4 regions of the Pseudocitrobacter cyperus genome follow, and region 2 is predicted to be linked to each of the others. Evidence: predicted binding sites of a transcription regulator. Region 2 holds the regulator's gene; each other region holds the start of a gene.
The links. The regulator PurR, encoded in region 2, represses purine synthesis genes. The targets are predictions, from matches to a motif close to CANGCAAACGTTTGCNTG.
Positions count from the first base shown of each region.

Region 1: a site for PurR is predicted at 1,995-2,012, ahead of tusA (sulfurtransferase TusA). Genes of this name have one in related genera too.
Region 3: a site for PurR is predicted at 2,209-2,226, ahead of VSR74_RS05120 (amino acid aminotransferase). Genes of this name have one in related genera too.
Region 4: a site for PurR is predicted at 2,716-2,733, ahead of purE (5-(carboxyamino)imidazole ribonucleotide mutase). Genes of this name have one in related genera too.

Region 1 covers NZ_JAYMYY010000005.1:302,868-307,068, forward strand. The annotation lists gene VSR74_RS17260 (MFS transporter) at 1-586, shown strand, start outside; gene VSR74_RS17265 (DcrB family lipoprotein) at 587-1,144, opposite strand; gene VSR74_RS17270 (7-cyano-7-deazaguanine/7-aminomethyl-7-deazaguanine transporter) at 1,218-1,883, opposite strand; gene tusA (sulfurtransferase TusA) at 2,072-2,317, shown strand; gene VSR74_RS17280 (TRAP transporter substrate-binding protein) at 2,503-3,486, shown strand; gene VSR74_RS17285 (TRAP transporter small permease) at 3,497-4,006, shown strand; gene VSR74_RS17290 (TRAP transporter large permease) at 4,018-4,201, shown strand, end outside.
Region 2 covers NZ_JAYMYY010000001.1:341,257-345,457, reverse strand. The annotation lists gene VSR74_RS01695 (MFS transporter) at 1-660, opposite strand, end outside; gene cydH (cytochrome bd-I oxidase subunit CydH) at 834-923, opposite strand; gene purR (HTH-type transcriptional repressor PurR) at 1,218-2,243, shown strand; gene punR (DNA-binding transcriptional activator PunR) at 2,240-3,172, opposite strand; gene punC (purine nucleoside transporter PunC) at 3,281-4,201, shown strand, end outside.
Region 3 covers NZ_JAYMYY010000001.1:1,038,740-1,042,940, reverse strand. The annotation lists gene VSR74_RS05130 (YcbK family protein) at 1-245, shown strand, start outside; gene VSR74_RS05125 (MBL fold metallo-hydrolase) at 261-908, shown strand; gene VSR74_RS05120 (amino acid aminotransferase) at 954-2,144, opposite strand; gene VSR74_RS05115 (porin) at 2,331-3,413, opposite strand; gene asnS (asparagine--tRNA ligase) at 4,013-4,201, opposite strand, start outside.
Region 4 covers NZ_JAYMYY010000001.1:1,527,530-1,531,730, reverse strand. The annotation lists gene mnmH (tRNA 2-selenouridine(34) synthase MnmH) at 1-966, opposite strand, end outside; gene purK (5-(carboxyamino)imidazole ribonucleotide synthase) at 1,071-2,138, opposite strand; gene purE (5-(carboxyamino)imidazole ribonucleotide mutase) at 2,135-2,644, opposite strand; gene lpxH (UDP-2,3-diacylglucosamine diphosphatase) at 2,763-3,485, opposite strand; gene ppiB (peptidylprolyl isomerase B) at 3,488-3,982, opposite strand; gene cysS (cysteine--tRNA ligase) at 4,167-4,201, shown strand, end outside.

The sequences.
Region 1 (4,201 bases), on a different contig from region 2:
GTTTCGCGCGGTGCTGGGGCGCGTCTGGCCTTACGGTATGGCGCTGGCGTTGGCCTCTGCGGGCTTTGGCGTTATCGCAACCTTCATCACGCTGTTTTATGACGCCAAAGGCTGGGATGGCGCGGCGTTCGCGCTGACGCTCTTTAGCTGTGCATTCGTTGGTACGCGTTTGCTGTTCCCCAACGGCATCAACCGCCTGGGCGGGCTGAACGTGGCGATGATCTGCTTTACGGTTGAGATTATCGGCTTGCTGTTGGTGGGCTTTGCGGTGACGCCGCTGGTGGCGAAAATCAGCACCTTCTTTGCGGGGGCAGGCTTCTCGCTGGTTTTCCCGGCACTTGGCGTGGTGGCGGTGAAAGCGGTACCGCAGCAGAATCAGGGCTCGGCGCTGGCGACCTACACGGTGTTTATGGATCTCTCGCTCGGTATTACCGGGCCGCTTGCCGGGCTGATGATGGCATGGATGGGCGTGTCGACCATTTATCTGGCCGCTGCGGGTTTAGTGGCGATAGCGTTGCTGCTGGGCTGGCGGTTAAAAAAACGGCCTCCGGTTGAACAACCGAAGGCCGCGTCGTCATCAGACTAATTAGTTGATAACGATAGTATTGATAATGTTCTCAGCGGCAGCCTGCGCCTGCTGCTGATTGTCTGCCGGCAGGGTCACTTGCATGGTCAGCAATTTGCCGTCGATTTTACCAAGAATAACCGAAGAGTAAGCGGTCTGGCCTTTGGCGGAGATGATGCTGTCGAGCTGTTGCAGCGTATGACCTTTCACCTCGATGGATTTATTGGTCACCACCTGCAACTGCGGGTCGCGGTTGCGCTGCTGCTCTTCCAGGCGTTTTGCCATCACGCCCAGATCTTCGCTGGTGTTGTCGCCCACGATAACGATAACGGCTTTCTGCCCGGTCGCATCGGAGTAGACATGCATATTATTGCTCTGAGTACCCATTTTGCCGCTCTGGTCGGTCATATCCGCGGGCAATGAGAAGCTCAGCTTGCCATCCAGCAGGCTCACAGGCTGCCCGGAGGTGTTGCTCTCTGCCGCCGCACCCTGCTCCGGAGCTTTGGTATCGCTGTTGTCACAGGCTGCCAGCCCGGCAACCAGCAGGCCAATACCAACGTATTTCACCAATTTGCGCATTGACTTCTTCCTTTCGATAAACGGCCATTAACGGCTCATTCACCCATCTTATCACAACTCGGAAAACGAACCTTTAACCTGGCTGCATTGCTGACAAATCAGATTTGTCTGCCAGCCTTTTCATCAGCATATTTAACAGCACGCCGTACATCGGCAGGAAGAAGAGAATGCTGATCAGCACCTTAAAGCAGTAATCGACCAGTGCAATTTCCACCCAGTGCTGCGCCATGAACGGGTCGGTGCTGCGCCAGAAGGCGATGAAAAAGAAGGCCAGCGTGTCGCTGATATTACCGAACAGCGTTGAGGCGGTCGGCGCCAACCACCAGTGACGGCTCTGACGCAGACGGTTAAAGACGTGAACGTCGAGGATCTGCCCCAGCGCATAGGCCATAAAGCTGGCGGCGGCGATACGGGCGACAAACAGATTGAAGCTTGCCAGCGCGCCAAAACCTTGCCACTCACCCATATAAAAAAGTGATGAAACCGCGTAGGAGACTATCAGCGCCGGGATCATGACCGCAAAGACGATGCGTCGCGCCAGCGGTGCGCCAAAGATCCGCACGGTGAGGTCGGTGGCGAGGAAAATAAACGGAAAGCTGAATGCGCCCCAGGTGGTGTGGAAACCAAAAACTGAGACTGGCAGTTGCACCAGATAGTTACTGGAGATAATAACCAGTAAATGAAACAGCGATAGCCAAACCAGCGCATGCTTGCGCTGTGCGGATGTAAAGAGAGTCATATTGTACCTTTTTAGTGTTTGGGGTGAGGGAACCCAATAAAACGATTTGCCCTTTTTGAACCAAGGTGGCGAATAATACTGCTTCCACATTGCTTTGCAATGGTTGTTTTTCACGCAATCGTTAACCTGACTTGCGTCACAAAAATGCAGGCGTAAACTAGGGGCGATTTTTCCACAGTGAGACCAAAATGACCGATCTGTTCGCCAGCCCAAACCATACCCTGGACGCCCTCGGCCTCCGCTGCCCGGAGCCGGTGATGATGGTGCGCAAAACCGTGCGCACGATGCCCGTGGGCGAAACGCTGCTGATTATTGCCGATGACCCGGCGACCACCCGCGATATCCCCGGTTTCTGCACGTTCATGGAACATGAACTGATTGCCAAAGAGACGGACGCTCTGCCATATCGCTATCTGCTGCGTAAATCCCACTGATTTTATCAGGGCAGATTTTGTGATCTGCCCTGAAATATCGTTATCACATCGTTAAAATCGCGTTTCGAAATTGTTTCTTTTGTGAGTTATCTCACCGCCCGCCTTGCACTTCCCGTCTAGTTTTTAAGCGTAAAAATAAAACAACGTTTTATCTCTTATCTCAAAGATACCGCTGGAGCTGACCGATGAAGATGACTGTTAAGCCATTCGTGGCCGCTTTTTGCCTCTCAACCGCCGCCCTCTTTTTTACCACACATGCCTCAGCGCAGGTGATCAAGGCCGCTGATGTTCATCCGGAAGGCTATCCCAACGTGGTGGCGGTGCAGCATATGGGGGAGAAACTCAAACAGCAAACCGATGACAAGCTGGAGATTAAAGTTTTCCCCGGCGGGGTACTGGGCGATGAGAAGCAGATGATCGAGCAGGCGCAAATGGGGGCGATTGACATGATCCGCGTGTCGATGGCGCCGGTGGCGGCAATTCTGCCCGATATCGAAGTCTTTACCTTGCCCTACGTGTTTCGCGATGAAGATCATATGCATAAGGTGATCGACGGCGAGATTGGCAAGCAGATTGGCGACAAGCTCACCAATAACCCGAAATCACGGCTGGTCTTCCTGGGCTGGATGGATTCCGGTACGCGTAACCTCATTACCAAAGAACCGGTGCTGAAGGCGGAAGATCTTAAGGGCATGAAGATCCGCGTACAGGGCAGTCCGGTTGCGCTGGCGACGTTAAAAGACATGGGCGCGAACTCCGTCGCCATGGGCGTCAGCGAAGTCTACAGCGGCCTGCAAACGGGGGTGATTGACGGCGCAGAGAATAATCCACCGACGTTTATCGCCCATAACTACCTGCCCGTCGCCAAAAACTATACCCTGAGCGGCCATTTTATCACCCCGGAAATGCTGCTTTACTCGAAAGTGAAGTGGGACAAACTGAGCGCGGACGATCAGCAAAAAATCATCACTCTGGCTCGTGAAGCGCAGCTTGAGCAGCGTGAGCTGTGGAAAGCCTACAACGAACAAGCGCTGACGAAGATGAAAGCGGGCGGTGTGCAGTTCCACGAAATCGACAAAACCTTCTTCGTTCAGGCTACGGAGCCGGTGCGCAAAGCCTATGGCGAGAAGCATCAGGATCTGATGAAAGCCATTGCCGATGTCCAGTAACGGAGGCCCTATGTCTGAACGCTTTTCGTGGGTAATGGACAGGCTCTATATGCTGTCGATGTGGGTGGCGGGGGTATCGCTGCTGGTGATGACTATTGTGATTCCGGTGGGGATATTTTCCCGCTACGTGCTTAATCGGGGTGAGTCCTGGCCGGAGCCGGTCGCCATTATCTGCATGGTGACTTTTACCTTTATCGGCGCGGCGGTCGGCTACCGCGCCGGGTCGCATATCGCTGTCAATATGCTCACCGACCGGCTGCCCGCCCCGTTGCAAAAGGTTGCGGCGCGGCTGGTGGATCTGCTGATGCTGCTCGTTACCGCCGTTATGTTCTGGTACAGCTTCTGGCTCTGCGTTGAACTCTGGGAGCAACCCGTTGCTGAATTTCCGGTAATGACCTCTGGCGAGAGCTATCTGCCGTTGCCAGTGGGTTCTGCGGTGTTAATTCTGTTTGTGATTGAGCGCCTGCTATTCGGTTCGCAGGAACACCGCCCGGTGGTGCTTGTCGGCAACCACGGTTGATGAGGTGAAAAATGGATGCGTTTATTTTGCTTTTCACCCTCGCCATTTTGTTGGCCGTGGGGATGCCCGTTGCATTTGCTGTTGGCCTGAGCGCCGTCGCCGGGGCGCTATGGATTGATTTGCCGCTGGAAGCATTGATGATCCAGATAACCAGTGGGGTGAATAAATTTACCCTGCTGGCGATCCCGTTCTTTA
Region 2 (4,201 bases):
GAGCGTAAACATCGCTCCCGCACCGAGCACCGTCGTCAGCAAAGCGGAAAGCACCTGCGGGCGCACCAGCACCGAAAGTTCGCGTTTCACATCCGGTTTTTCACCTGCCCCGCCCTGCGGTAACGAGAGCCACAGGCTAACTATCGAAATCACGCCAAGACCCGCCGTTGCCAGGAACGACATCCGCCAGCCGATGGTTTCGCCAAGCCAGGTGGCTGCGGGAACACCGCCGATGTTGGCAATCGTCAGCCCCATAAACATAGTGGCGACCGCGCTGGCTTGTTTGTGTTTTGGCACCACGCTTGCCGCAACCACCGAGCCCAGGCCAAAGAATGCGCCATGGTTGAGGCTGGTAATAATGCGCGAGAGCATCAGGGTGGTGTAATCCGGCGCGATAGCCGAGAGCACATTGCCGAGGGTGAAAATCGTCATCAGGAAGATTAAGGCATTGCGCCGCGCACGATGGGAGAGCAGTAACGTCATCAGCGGCGCACCCACCATCACCCCTACAGCGTAGGCGCTGATTAACATACCTGCGGCAGGAATTGAAACATCAACCCCTTCAGCGATAACAGGTAAGAGCCCCATCGGCGAAAATTCGGTGGTGCCAATCCCAAATGCGCCAATGGCTAACGCCAGTAAGGGAAAATTGACTTTCATGCAATGACTCCGGTTTGCCGCAAATCTGGACGGCGTGACAACTGAAGGCAAAAGCATGACATCGATCACAAAAAAACAGAAGTGTACAAATTAGCAAAATAGTTTTGCTGATGTGATAACAATCGATATGAGGAATTGAAGTGAGGGAGAGTGAACTCTCCCTGCGAAATGAATTAATGCAGGACGGCAGTTAGCCCGGCCGCCACGATCAGCGCCAGCGTAATAACCGTCGTGGTAATTGACATCTTCAGTTCAGTACTCATCAATTTTTCTCCTTGTTATCACCACACCAAAAGTGAGTTAAATCATTTTTGCACACTTAATAGCAAAAATCTTCTCTGATTTCACACGATAACCGATTTTGCGCTTCCACTTTTGCCAAAGATCAGACAAAATTCGACGCTAATTTATAAGTGTATCGGCCATTGACCCCCTCCTGTCGTCCTGTGTCGTTTTCCCGGCGAACCGCAATTCATAACATTGCGTCAGGGTGAGTGAAGGCAAACGTTTTCGTAGTTAATCGAACGGGGGCAGGCCCGGGTCTGGAGTGAGATGGAATGGCAACTATTAAAGATGTAGCGAAACGCGCAAACGTTTCCACTACAACTGTATCACATGTGATTAACAAGACGCGCTTTGTCGCCGAGGATACGCGGGAAGCGGTATGGGCGGCAATCAAAGAGCTCCACTACTCTCCAAGCGCCGTCGCCCGTAGTCTGAAAGTCAATCACACCAAATCCATTGGTTTGTTGGCAACCAGTAGTGAAGCGGCCTACTTCGCTGAAATAATTGAAGCCGTTGAGAAAAACTGTTTTCAGAAAGGCTATACCCTGATCCTTGGCAACGCCTGGAACAATCTTGAGAAGCAGCGCGCTTACCTCTCTATGATGGCGCAAAAGCGCGTAGACGGCCTGCTGGTGATGTGTTCTGAATATCCGGAATCGCTGCTGCAGATGCTGGAAGAGTATCGCAATATTCCGATGGTGGTGATGGACTGGGGCGAAGCCAAAGCTGATTTTACTGACTCGGTCATTGATAACGCCTTCGAAGGTGGCTATATGGCAGGCCGTTATCTGGTGGAACGTGGCCACCGCGAAATTGGCGTCATCCCCGGCCCGCTTGAGCGTAACACCGGTGCGGGCCGCCTGGCCGGTTTTATGAAAGCGATGGAAGAGATGCATATTAATGTGCCGTCCAACTGGATCGTTCAGGGTGATTTCGAGCCTGAATCCGGCTATCGCGCCATGCAGCAAATCCTCTCGCAGAATCCGCGTCCGACGGCCATTTTCTGCGGTGGTGATGTCATGGCGATGGGTGCGCTCTGCGCCGCTGATGAAATGGGACTACGCGTCCCGCAGGATATCTCCCTGATTGGTTACGACAACGTGCGCAACTCTCGCTTCTTTACGCCGGCGTTGACCACTATCCACCAGCCTAAAGACTCCCTCGGGGAAACCGCCTTTAATATGCTGATGGACAGAATTGTCAGCAAACGCGAAGAGTCGCAGTCGATTGAAGTCCATCCGCGCCTCATCGAGCGCCGTTCCGTCGCCGACGGCCCCTTCCGCGATTACCGTCGTTAAGGCTCTCTGCGAACGCCATTTTCCGGCGTTCGCAGCCACTCGCTGTTCAGCGTTTCACTGTCGCCCAGATAGTCCAGCAGCCAGCCTAACGCTACAGATGTATCGTTTTGCTGCCACGTCAGACAACAAGCCGCATCCGGAAAAGGGTTTTCCAGTTCCAGTGCCACCCACTCGCCCGTGTCTATCTTCGGACGCGCAAAATGTTCTGGCACCATTCCGACGCAAAGCCCCGCGGATAAACAGGTCTCTGAAGAGCCCCAGTCTGGTACCACAACCCGTTTCTGGTTATCCAGCAGCCAGGTGATTCGTTTTGGCAACGAGCGCGAAGTATCCTCACGCACCAGCGAAGGCCAGTTGCGCAATGTATCATCGCTAAATGGCCCGCTCATCTTCGCCAGAGGATGCTGGCTTGCCACCACGCACTGCCAGCTCAGCATACCCATATCGCGAAAGGCATAACGCCCCCCAACGGGGATCGCCTGCGTCGCGCCAATCGCCAGCTCAACCCGGCCATCTGCCAGCGCATCCCAGACGCCGTTGAACACTTCCTGATAAACCAGCAGTTCAACATCACTGAAGTGCCGATAGAAATCGACAATCATCTGCCGGGTGCGCTCAGGCCTGACGATATTATCAACCGCAATGGCCAGTTGACCGCGCCAGCCATTGGCAATTTGCTGGCACTGCTGACGAGTGATCTGCATTTTTTTGATAACAGAACGCCCTTCTTTCAAAAACCACGCCCCCGCAGGCGTCAGCTCAACATCGCGATGACGGCGTTCGAACAGCGGAACCGCCAGCCACTCTTCCAGTTGCCGCACCGTGTAACTGATTGCTGAAGGTACCCGGTGCAGTTCATTCGCCGCACCGCTAAAGCTGCCGTTACGCGCAACGGCATCAACCACTTCCAGTGAATATTCAGACCACATGCTCTGCCTACAAAATTTTTGAAACCAGGCCGCAAATATTAGCGTTTCACAAGCCAGATTTCACTCTCTACACTCTCAGCCTCTTCCGACACAAGAAAAGGCGTTTTTATGCAACCTGGGAAAGGATTTTTAGTCTGGCTGGCGGGCCTGAGCGTATTGGGCTTCCTGGCCACTGATATGTATCTTCCGGCCTTTGCCGCCATTCAGAGCGATTTGCAAACACCGGCGTCTGCCGTCAGTGCCAGCCTGAGTCTGTTCCTTGCCGGATTTGCTATCGCGCAACTGCTGTGGGGGCCGCTCTCTGACCGTTATGGCCGCAAACCGATTTTGTTAACAGGCCTGGCGATTTTCGCCTTCGGCTGCCTGGGAATGCTGTGGGTGCGCGATGCCAGCATACTGCTGGTGCTGCGTTTTATCCAGGCGGTCGGCGTCTGCGCAGCGGCTGTCACCTGGCAGGCAATGGTCACAGACTACTATCCGGCGCAGCGTATCAACCGTATTTTCGCCACGATTATGCCGCTGGTTGGCCTCTCTCCGGCACTGGCCCCCCTGCTGGGAAGCTGGATCCTGCATCACTTCGAGTGGCAGGCTATTTTCACCACGCTGTTTATCATTACGCTGATTTTGATGATCCCGGCGCTGCGCCTGAAGCCCGCCCACCCGAAAGTGTCCGCAAACCCGGACAAACTGACCTTTATGAAGCTGCTGCGCAGTCAGGATTACCGCGGCAACGTGTTGATATACGCCGCCTGTTCCGCCAGCTTCTTTGCCTGGCTGACCGGGTCGCCATTTATCCTCAATGCCATGGGTTACAGCCCGACAGCCATTGGTCTGAGCTATGTTCCGCAGACCATCGCCTTCCTGATAGGCGGCTACGGCTGCCGCGCGGCGCTGCAAAAATGGGATGGCGGCAAGCTCCTGCCGTGGTTGTTGATGCTGTTCGCCATTAGCGTGTTTGCCACCTGGGGCGTCGGTCTGACACCGCATGTCTCGCTGACCGCCCTGCTGATCCCGTTCTGCGTGATGGCA
Region 3 (4,201 bases), 700 kb from region 2:
ATCGCCCGGTACAGTTAATCTCTGGCTATCGCGCCATTGATACGAATAATGAATTACGTGCCCATAGCCGTGGTGTAGCAAAAAACAGCTACCACACGAAAGGACGGGCGATGGATTTTCATATTGAAGGTGTTTCGTTAAGCAATATTCGCAAAGCCGCGTTATCTATGCGCGCAGGTGGTGTAGGATACTACCCACGTAGCAACTTTGTGCATATTGATACCGGGCCGGTGCGGCACTGGTAACGAAACAGGAGCCTTATGAACTATCGTATTATTCCGGTTACCGCGTTCGCGCAGAACTGTTCATTGATTTGGTGCGAGCAAACGAAACTTGCGGCGCTGGTCGATCCGGGCGGTGACGCGGAGAAAATCAAAGAGCAGGTGGAGGCCGCTGGCGTCACCCTGGTTCAGATTTTGCTCACTCACGGGCATCTTGATCACGTAGGCGCGGCGGCGGAGCTGGCTGCGCATTACGGTATTCCCGTGATTGGGCCGGAAAAAGAAGATGAGTTCTGGTTACAGGGATTACCGCAACAGAGCCGGATGTTTGGCCTTGAAGAGTGTCAGCCCCTGACGCCCGATCGCTGGCTGAATGAAGGCGAAACCGTTAGCGTGGGTAACGTGAAGTTGCAGGTGCTCCATTGTCCAGGCCATACGCCGGGGCATATCGTCTTCTTCGACGATGCGGCACGTTTGTTGATTTCCGGTGATGTTATCTTTAAAGGCGGGGTGGGGCGCAGCGATTTTCCGCGCGGCGACCATGCGCAATTGATCGACGCGATTAAACGTAAGCTGTTGCCGCTGGGCGATGACGTCACGTTTATTCCCGGTCACGGGCCGCTGTCGACGCTCGGTTATGAGCGGCTGCACAATCCGTTTTTACAGGATGAGATGCCGGTCTGGTAAATCAAAAAAAAGCCGCTTAAGCGGCTTTTTTTATCGTTTCATCGCTTATAACACGGCGACAATCGCTTCACACAGCGGAGCCATGTTATCTGGCGTCATCCCGGCGACGTTGATACGGCCAGAAGCTACCGCATACACCCCAAATTCTTCACGCAGACGCAGCACCTGATCTTTGGTCAGGCCGCTGAACGAGAACATCCCATTCTGTTTGGTGATAAAGGTGAAGTCACGGTTAGCGCCTTTCTCCTGCAGCGTGTTGACGAACAGCAGACGCATACGTTGAATGCGTTGACGCATGTCGGTCAGTTCCTGCTCCCAGATGGCGCGCAGGGCGTCATTGCTGAGAATAGTGGCGACAACGGACGCACCGTGAGCCGGTGGGTTGGAGTAGTTGGCGCGAATAACGGATTTCATCTGGCTGAAGGCGCGATCGGCGTTTTCAGCATTAGCCGTCACCAGCGTACAGGCACCGACGCGCTCATTGTACAGACCGAAGTTTTTGGAGTAGGAGCTGGCGACAATCAGCTCATCATGCAGCGCAGCGAACGCGCGCAGACCTTCAGCATCTTCTTCCAGACCCCGGGCAAAGCCCTGGTAGGCGAAGTCAAACAGCGGCAGCCAGCCTTTTTCGGCAGAGAGTTTCGCCAGTTGTTGCCACTGTTCCAGGGTTGGATCGATACCGGTTGGGTTATGACAGCAGCCGTGGAACAGAACCACATCGCCCGCCTGTGCATGGCTCAGACTGGCGATAAGGCCATCAAAATTGAGCGCATGATTCTGTGCGTCATAGTAGTCATATTCACAAACTTCCAGACCCGCAGCGTTAAAGACGCCTTTATGGTTCGGCCAGCTTGGGTTGCTTACCCAAATACGTTTTGCACTGGTGTTTTTGGCGAGGAAATCCGCCGCGACGCGAAGCGCGCCCGTACCGCCTGGCGTTTGCGCCGTGCGCGCACGTTTAGCGTTGACGATTTCACTTCCTTTACCGAACAGCAGCTCCTGAGTGCAGCGACCAAATTCCGGGATACCATCAATGCCGAGATAATTTTTGGTTGTTTCATTTTCCAGCAGATAAAGCTCTGCTTTTTTTACGCTGGTCAGAACCGGGGTTTTACCGGTTTCATCTTTGTAAACTCCAATCCCGAGGTTGATTTTGCTCGGGCGGTCATCGGCACGAAACAGATCGGCCAGACCCAGAATAGGGTCGGCAGGGGCGGCTGTAATGTTCTCAAACATGACGAGGTTCCATTTATGGGTGACTTGGAGAAATCCGCTATCAGGTTAACGGTAGATTTACAAAATGCCAACCGTTTGCAATGAAAAGCGCGAGCCTTTTCAAAAGTCGCGATTATTCACTGGCTGAAATGAGAAAAACAGGGCCGAAGCCCTGTTTCTTATGCATATAACAAAGTGGCGTACTGATTAGAACTGATACACGATACCCACTGCCGCCTGGTCGTCGGTAGACAAGCCGGTAGCCGCGGTGTATTCGTTGTCGTCCAGCAGGTTAAATTTATACGCAGCGTAGACGTTCATGTTTTTGTTGAAGTAGTACCAGGTGCCTACTTCGATATATTTCAGCAGGTCAGCAGTGCCGCCGTCGAAGCCAGGACGGGAAGCGAGGTTTTTACCTTTTGACTGAACGTAGCCAACGGAGGGACGCAGGCCGAAGTCGAACTGGTACTGAACCACTGCTTCAATGTTCTGGGTTTTGTTGGCAAAGCCTGTATCTTCCGGCGTCATGTTGTAAGTCTGGGAATACATGACCGCAGCGTAGACGTTATTTGCATCGTACTTCGCAGACGTTGCCCATGCTTCAGCTTTATCGCCGCCGGCGCTGTTAGCCTGGGTTTTCTGGTCGAGGGTACGATTGGAGTTAGCATAGCCCGCAGAAACCGCGAAACCTTCACCAAATGCCCAGGTGGCAGAGGTGCTGATGCCATCACCGTTCTGCTTCTGAATGTTGCGGTCTTCGTTTTTGCCCTGATACTGCAGCGCGAAGCTCAGACCATCGACCAGGCCGAAGAAGTCAGAGTTACGGTAGGTTGCCACACCGTTGGTACGCGCAGTCATGAAGTTATCGGTGTAGTTCCAGCCGTCGCCGCCCCATTCAACCAGCATATCGGTTGCGGATTCAACGTCGTAGATAGCGCCATAGTTACGACCGTAATCAAAAGAACCAAACTCACCGGCTTTCAGACCGGCGAAGGCCAGACGGGTTTTTGTGCCCTGGGAACCTTCAACATTGGATGCATCCATGTTGTATTCCCACTGACCGTAGCCGGTCAGTTGCTCGTTAATTTGAGTTTCCCCTTTCACACCAATACGGGCATAGGTGGTATCAGAGTTGCTGGTGTCACCATTGGTGGTCCACACATGCTCACCGACCATTTTGCCGTAAAAGTCCAGTTTGTTGCCGTTTTTGTTGTAGATTTCTGCAGCATTAGCTGCACCGGCTACCAGCAGGGCAGGGATCACCGCTGCCAGGATATTGCGCTTCATCATTATTTATTACCCTCATTAGGTTTTTTTTTATATCGACACTCGCCACTGCCGCCAATAACCTCTGTCAATAAAAATTTACAGAAACATTGATGATAGTTTGGTGTCTTTTTGTGTCTGAGAGGCATATTTCCATTCAAACTACCGTTTCGCTAGCCTGAAAGTGCTACAAATATCCTAATTAAGTAACAGAAAGAAATTATGTGTAACAAAAAGTTAAAAACAAGGAACTTTGTGAAGCAACTCAAAGTTCTGTTGGGGTTAAGGAAGTATTTAGTGAAATAGTAGATATCTATATGAATTTCTTATCTTTAATTGTGTTGTTGGTTGTTTATTGCTCGTGTTGGTGTAAATGTGAGCTGCCAAAGATGTTAAAATTAAGTATCAGAGCGCCGATGATTTCGCTTAAAAATAATGCTATCGACTCAGGTATTTCTAAAATCCATAAGAAATTGCACGTTTTTTGTGCATAAACGTTAACAGAAATGTGATGTAACAAACTACGTAGCGTAGGGGGTTGATCCTTAAGGTAATTGACGAAGATTTACGTTAAGGGCACAAAAAAGGCCAGTGTATGCTGGCCTTGATGCGAGTGCGGAGCGTTAGAAGCTGGCGTTACGCGGCGTTCTTGGGAATGCAATCACGTCACGGACGTTTTGTACGCCAGTCACGTAGGCAATCAGACGTTCGAAGCCCAGACCGAAGCCAGAGTGAGGAACGGTGCCGTAGCGACGCAGGTCGCGGTACCACCAGTAGTCTTCTTTGTTGAGTCCCATTTCTGCCATACGGGC
Region 4 (4,201 bases), 1.2 Mb from region 2:
GAGCCAGGCGAAGTGCGGTTCGGTTGAACCGCTACGCTGCTGCTCTGCAAGTGCCCGGTCGAGTTTTTGCGTCAGTTCAGTAAATCGCTGTAGCCCCAGACGTCGGCGGATGGCGAACAAGCCGTGATGCAGATATTCGCTGTATTCCTGCCAACCCTGCTCTTCACCAAAGGCGGCCATAAACGCCTGATGCATATGTGTGAAATACTCTTCCCGTAGGCGTTCCAGACGAACTGCAAAGGGATCTTCCACCACGGCGATAGGCGATTGCACCATTCTTTCGCGCAGGCATTCCGGCAGGTGGTTAGAGCCAATCATAAAGCCTTCATCTTCCAGCACCCAGCGCAGCGTCTCCTGGCCATGGCTGCGCTGTAGCAGCGCACAGGCGAGGTGATTTTCAAAGGTCGCCTGCGGATGCTGGGCATCAAGGGTTCTGCCAAAAGAGGAGCCCCGGTGATGAGCAAGCCCTTCGAGATCGATGCCAAAAGGCTGCTTGCGTACCAGCGGCGTTTTGCCATTACCCGTACAGCCGCCAATCAGCACGATGGGATGCTGAACCAGCGCTTCCGTGGCCTGGATCGCGGCCTGACGCAGTGCTTTGTAACCCCCTTCAATCAGGGGATAAGTGGTGCCGCGCTCTTCCAGCCATGCCTGAACGATATGCGAACGTTGGCCGCCGCGGGCGCAGCAGAGATAACCGTGTTCAGCGCTGGAGCAGGCGTCGAGCCAGCCGCGGATGCGTTGCTCGCGGGTTTCGCCACTGACCAGTTGATGACCCAGCGCCAGCGCGGCATCCGGCCCCTGACGTTTATAGCAGGTGCCGACGGCGGCGCGCTCATCGTCATTCATCAGCGGTAAATTGATTGCACCGGGCAGGGAGCCCTGGGCAAACTCAACGGGGGCGCGAACGTCAATGATGGGGGTACCGGAAGTCAGAATGGCCCGGTAGTCCGTCCCATTATTCATGGGCAAATCCTTCTTTAATCAATCGGAGAGGTAATACGGACGGGATTCTACGCTTCACAGAGGGGGCCGGGGAAGGGGAAGATGCATTCCCCGGCACAGACGGCTTAAACCAGTTTCGACTGCGCCCAGCTTATTCCGCTGGCGTATTCGGCCGGCAGCAGAGGTGTGAGGGCTTCAAGGGTCGCGCAAAGCCGCCCGTTATCGCTGTCGTTCAGGTTGAGATGCCCCACCTTGCGGCCCGGGCGAACCTCTTTATCGTACCAGTGCAGATGCACCAGCGGCAGTTTCAGCCAGTCATAGTTCAGGTCGCTGCCAATCAGGTTGACCATCACCGACGGGCTGTTAACCATCGGCGGCGGCAGCGGCAGATCGGTAATGGCGCGCAGATGCAGCTCAAACTGACTGATGGTGGCGCCATTTTGCGTCCAGTGCCCGCTGTTGTGTACGCGCGGCGCCAGTTCGTTAATCAGTAATCCGCCAGGGGTAATAAAACACTCCATCGCCATTACGCCAACGTAGTTTAACTCGTGCATGATCGCCGACAGCATGCTTTCAGCCTGATTCTGCTGTTGTGCATTTGCCTGCGGGAAAGCCACGCTCATGCGTAAAATGCCGTCCTGATGCAGGTTATGGGTCAGCGGATAGAACACGGTGCTACCGTTATGCGCGCGCGCGCCCACCAGCGAGACTTCGCCCGAGAAGTTAATACCTTGCTCGACGATACATTCACCGTAGCACTCAGTTGGCAACTGGGTGGTCTCATCGGCACGCAGACGCCACTGACCACGGCCATCGTAGCCGCCGGTGCGGCGCTTAACGATAGCCAGTTCGCCCAGACGTTCAAAGATGGCTGGCCATTCACTCTGTTCGGCCAGCAGTTGCCACGGTGCGGTCGGCAGGCTGAGTTTGTCGAACAACTGCTTTTGCGTCAGGCGATCGGCAATGATCGGGAACACGTCGCGGTTAACAAATGCCGGATGCAGCGCCAGCTCGCGGGTTAATGCGGTTTCCGGCCAGCGTTCGATTTCAGCGGTGATCACACTCTGCTGAAACGGCACCGCTTCCGGCGAGGCTTCGAGCCCCACGGGCCAGACGGCAATACCGAGTGGTTCCCCAGCCTGGCGCAGCATGCGGCCTAGCTGACCGTTGCCCAGTACGCAAACCTGTTTCATGCGTCACCCCGCGGGTCAGGATTTTCCAGCACCTCGTCGGTTTGCGCGCGGCGCCAGTCTGCCAGGCGTTGATGTAATTCGGCATCGTGCTGCGCGAGGATCTGCGCTGCCAGCAGGGCGGCGTTTGCCGCACCCGCTTTGCCAATCGCCAGCGTACCGACCGGAATGCCGCGTGGCATCTGGACGATGGAGTAGAGGCTGTCCACGCCGCTCAGCGCCGCGCTCTGTACCGGCACACCCAGCACCGGAACCAGGGTTTTGGCCGCAATCATGCCCGGCAGATGCGCCGCGCCGCCCGCGCCCGCGATAATCACCTGATAGCCGTTCTCTTCCGCGCTTTCGGCGAAGCTGAACAGTTTATCGGGTGTGCGGTGGGCGGAAACCACTTCGACATGGTGAGGAACATTCAGGATATCAAGAATTTCGGTAGCAAACTGCATGGTAGCCCAGTCGCTTTTGGACCCCATCACGATAGCGATACGTGCCGGATTATTGCGGGAAGACATACGTCTTAAAACTCCTGTGGGTGTGCTGCACACGACGTTGTAGGCGACAGAGAATAGCATGGAAATCAGGCAAGGAAAACGGTTGCGTAGGCGGAATTACGGGAATGTTACGCGATAATTAAAACGGGAAAGCGATCAGTTCAACATCCTGCGCGGTGACTTTCACCATCGACCCTTCCACATGCCAGGCGCCCAGCACAACGCGAAACGCGGGCTCGCCGTTGGCGGTCAACGTATGTACATCCGGGCGATGCGTATGCCCGTGAATCAGCCACTGTACGTGATGCTTTTCCATTACATCCACCACCGCCTGGTCGTTCACATCCATAATCTCCATCGATTTATGGCGGTTGGCGGCTTTGCTGTCGGCACGCATGCGGGCGGCAATTTTCTGGCGGATAAACAGCGGCAGCATCAGGAAGAGTTTCTGGATCCAGGGGGTATGCACTTTGGCGCGAAACGCCTGATAGCCCGCATCATCGGTGCAAAGTGTATCGCCATGCAGAATTAACACCGGGCGGCCGTACAATTCAAGGCGTTGTTCTTCCGGCAGCAGCGTCATGCCACTTTGTTTGGCAAAGCGTTTCCCCACCAGAAAATCACGATTACCGTGAATGAAATAGCAGGGCACACCGGAATCAACCAGCGATTTGATCGCGGCAGCAATTTGCTGGTGCAGGGGATTGGGGTCGTCGTCGCCGATCCACGCTTCGAAGAGGTCGCCGAGAATATAGAGCGCATCGGCGCGACGCGCCTCTCCGGCTAAAAAACGCAGAAAACCGGCGGTGATCGCCGGTTCTTCTGTTTGCAGGTGCAAATCTGCAATAAAGAGTGTCGCCACGATTACTCGCTGACGGTCACGCTTTCGATAACAACGTCTTCTTTAGGAACGTCCTGGTGCATACCGCTGCGGCCTGTCGCGACAGCTTTGATTTTATCAACCACGTCCATGCCTTCTACGACTTCTGCGAATACGCAGTAGCCCCAACCCTGCAGGCTTTCGCCGGAGAAGTTCAGGAAGTCGTTGTCAGCCACGTTGATGAAGAACTGCGCAGTTGCGGAGTGCGGAGCCTGAGTACGCGCCATTGCCAGCGTGCCACGGGTGTTTTTCAGGCCGTTGTTGGCTTCGTTTTTGATAGCTTCTTTGGTGGTTTTCTGATTCATGCCCGGCTCAAAACCGCCGCCCTGGATCATAAAACCATTAATGACACGGTGGAAAATCGTGTTGTTGTAGAAACCTTCGCGGCAGTAGTCCAGGAAGTTTTTAACTGTTTCCGGCGCTTTGTCATCAAAGGTTTTGATTACGATATCGCCGTGATTAGTGTGGAAAGTAACCATTTCTGCATCCTGTTCCGTTATAGTGGTGCGTTAACTCGCGTGCGAGTCGTATATAGGCGCCTGTTATAGCATAACCGTGAGGTTCGATCACCTTGCAATGTGTGCTGCTTCAGAGTTGAATTACGGGTAGAATATGCCGTTTCAGGCGCAAGCTCAGACAACACACGTCAATATGGAATTATCGATGCTAAAAATCTTCAATACAATGACCCGCCAAAA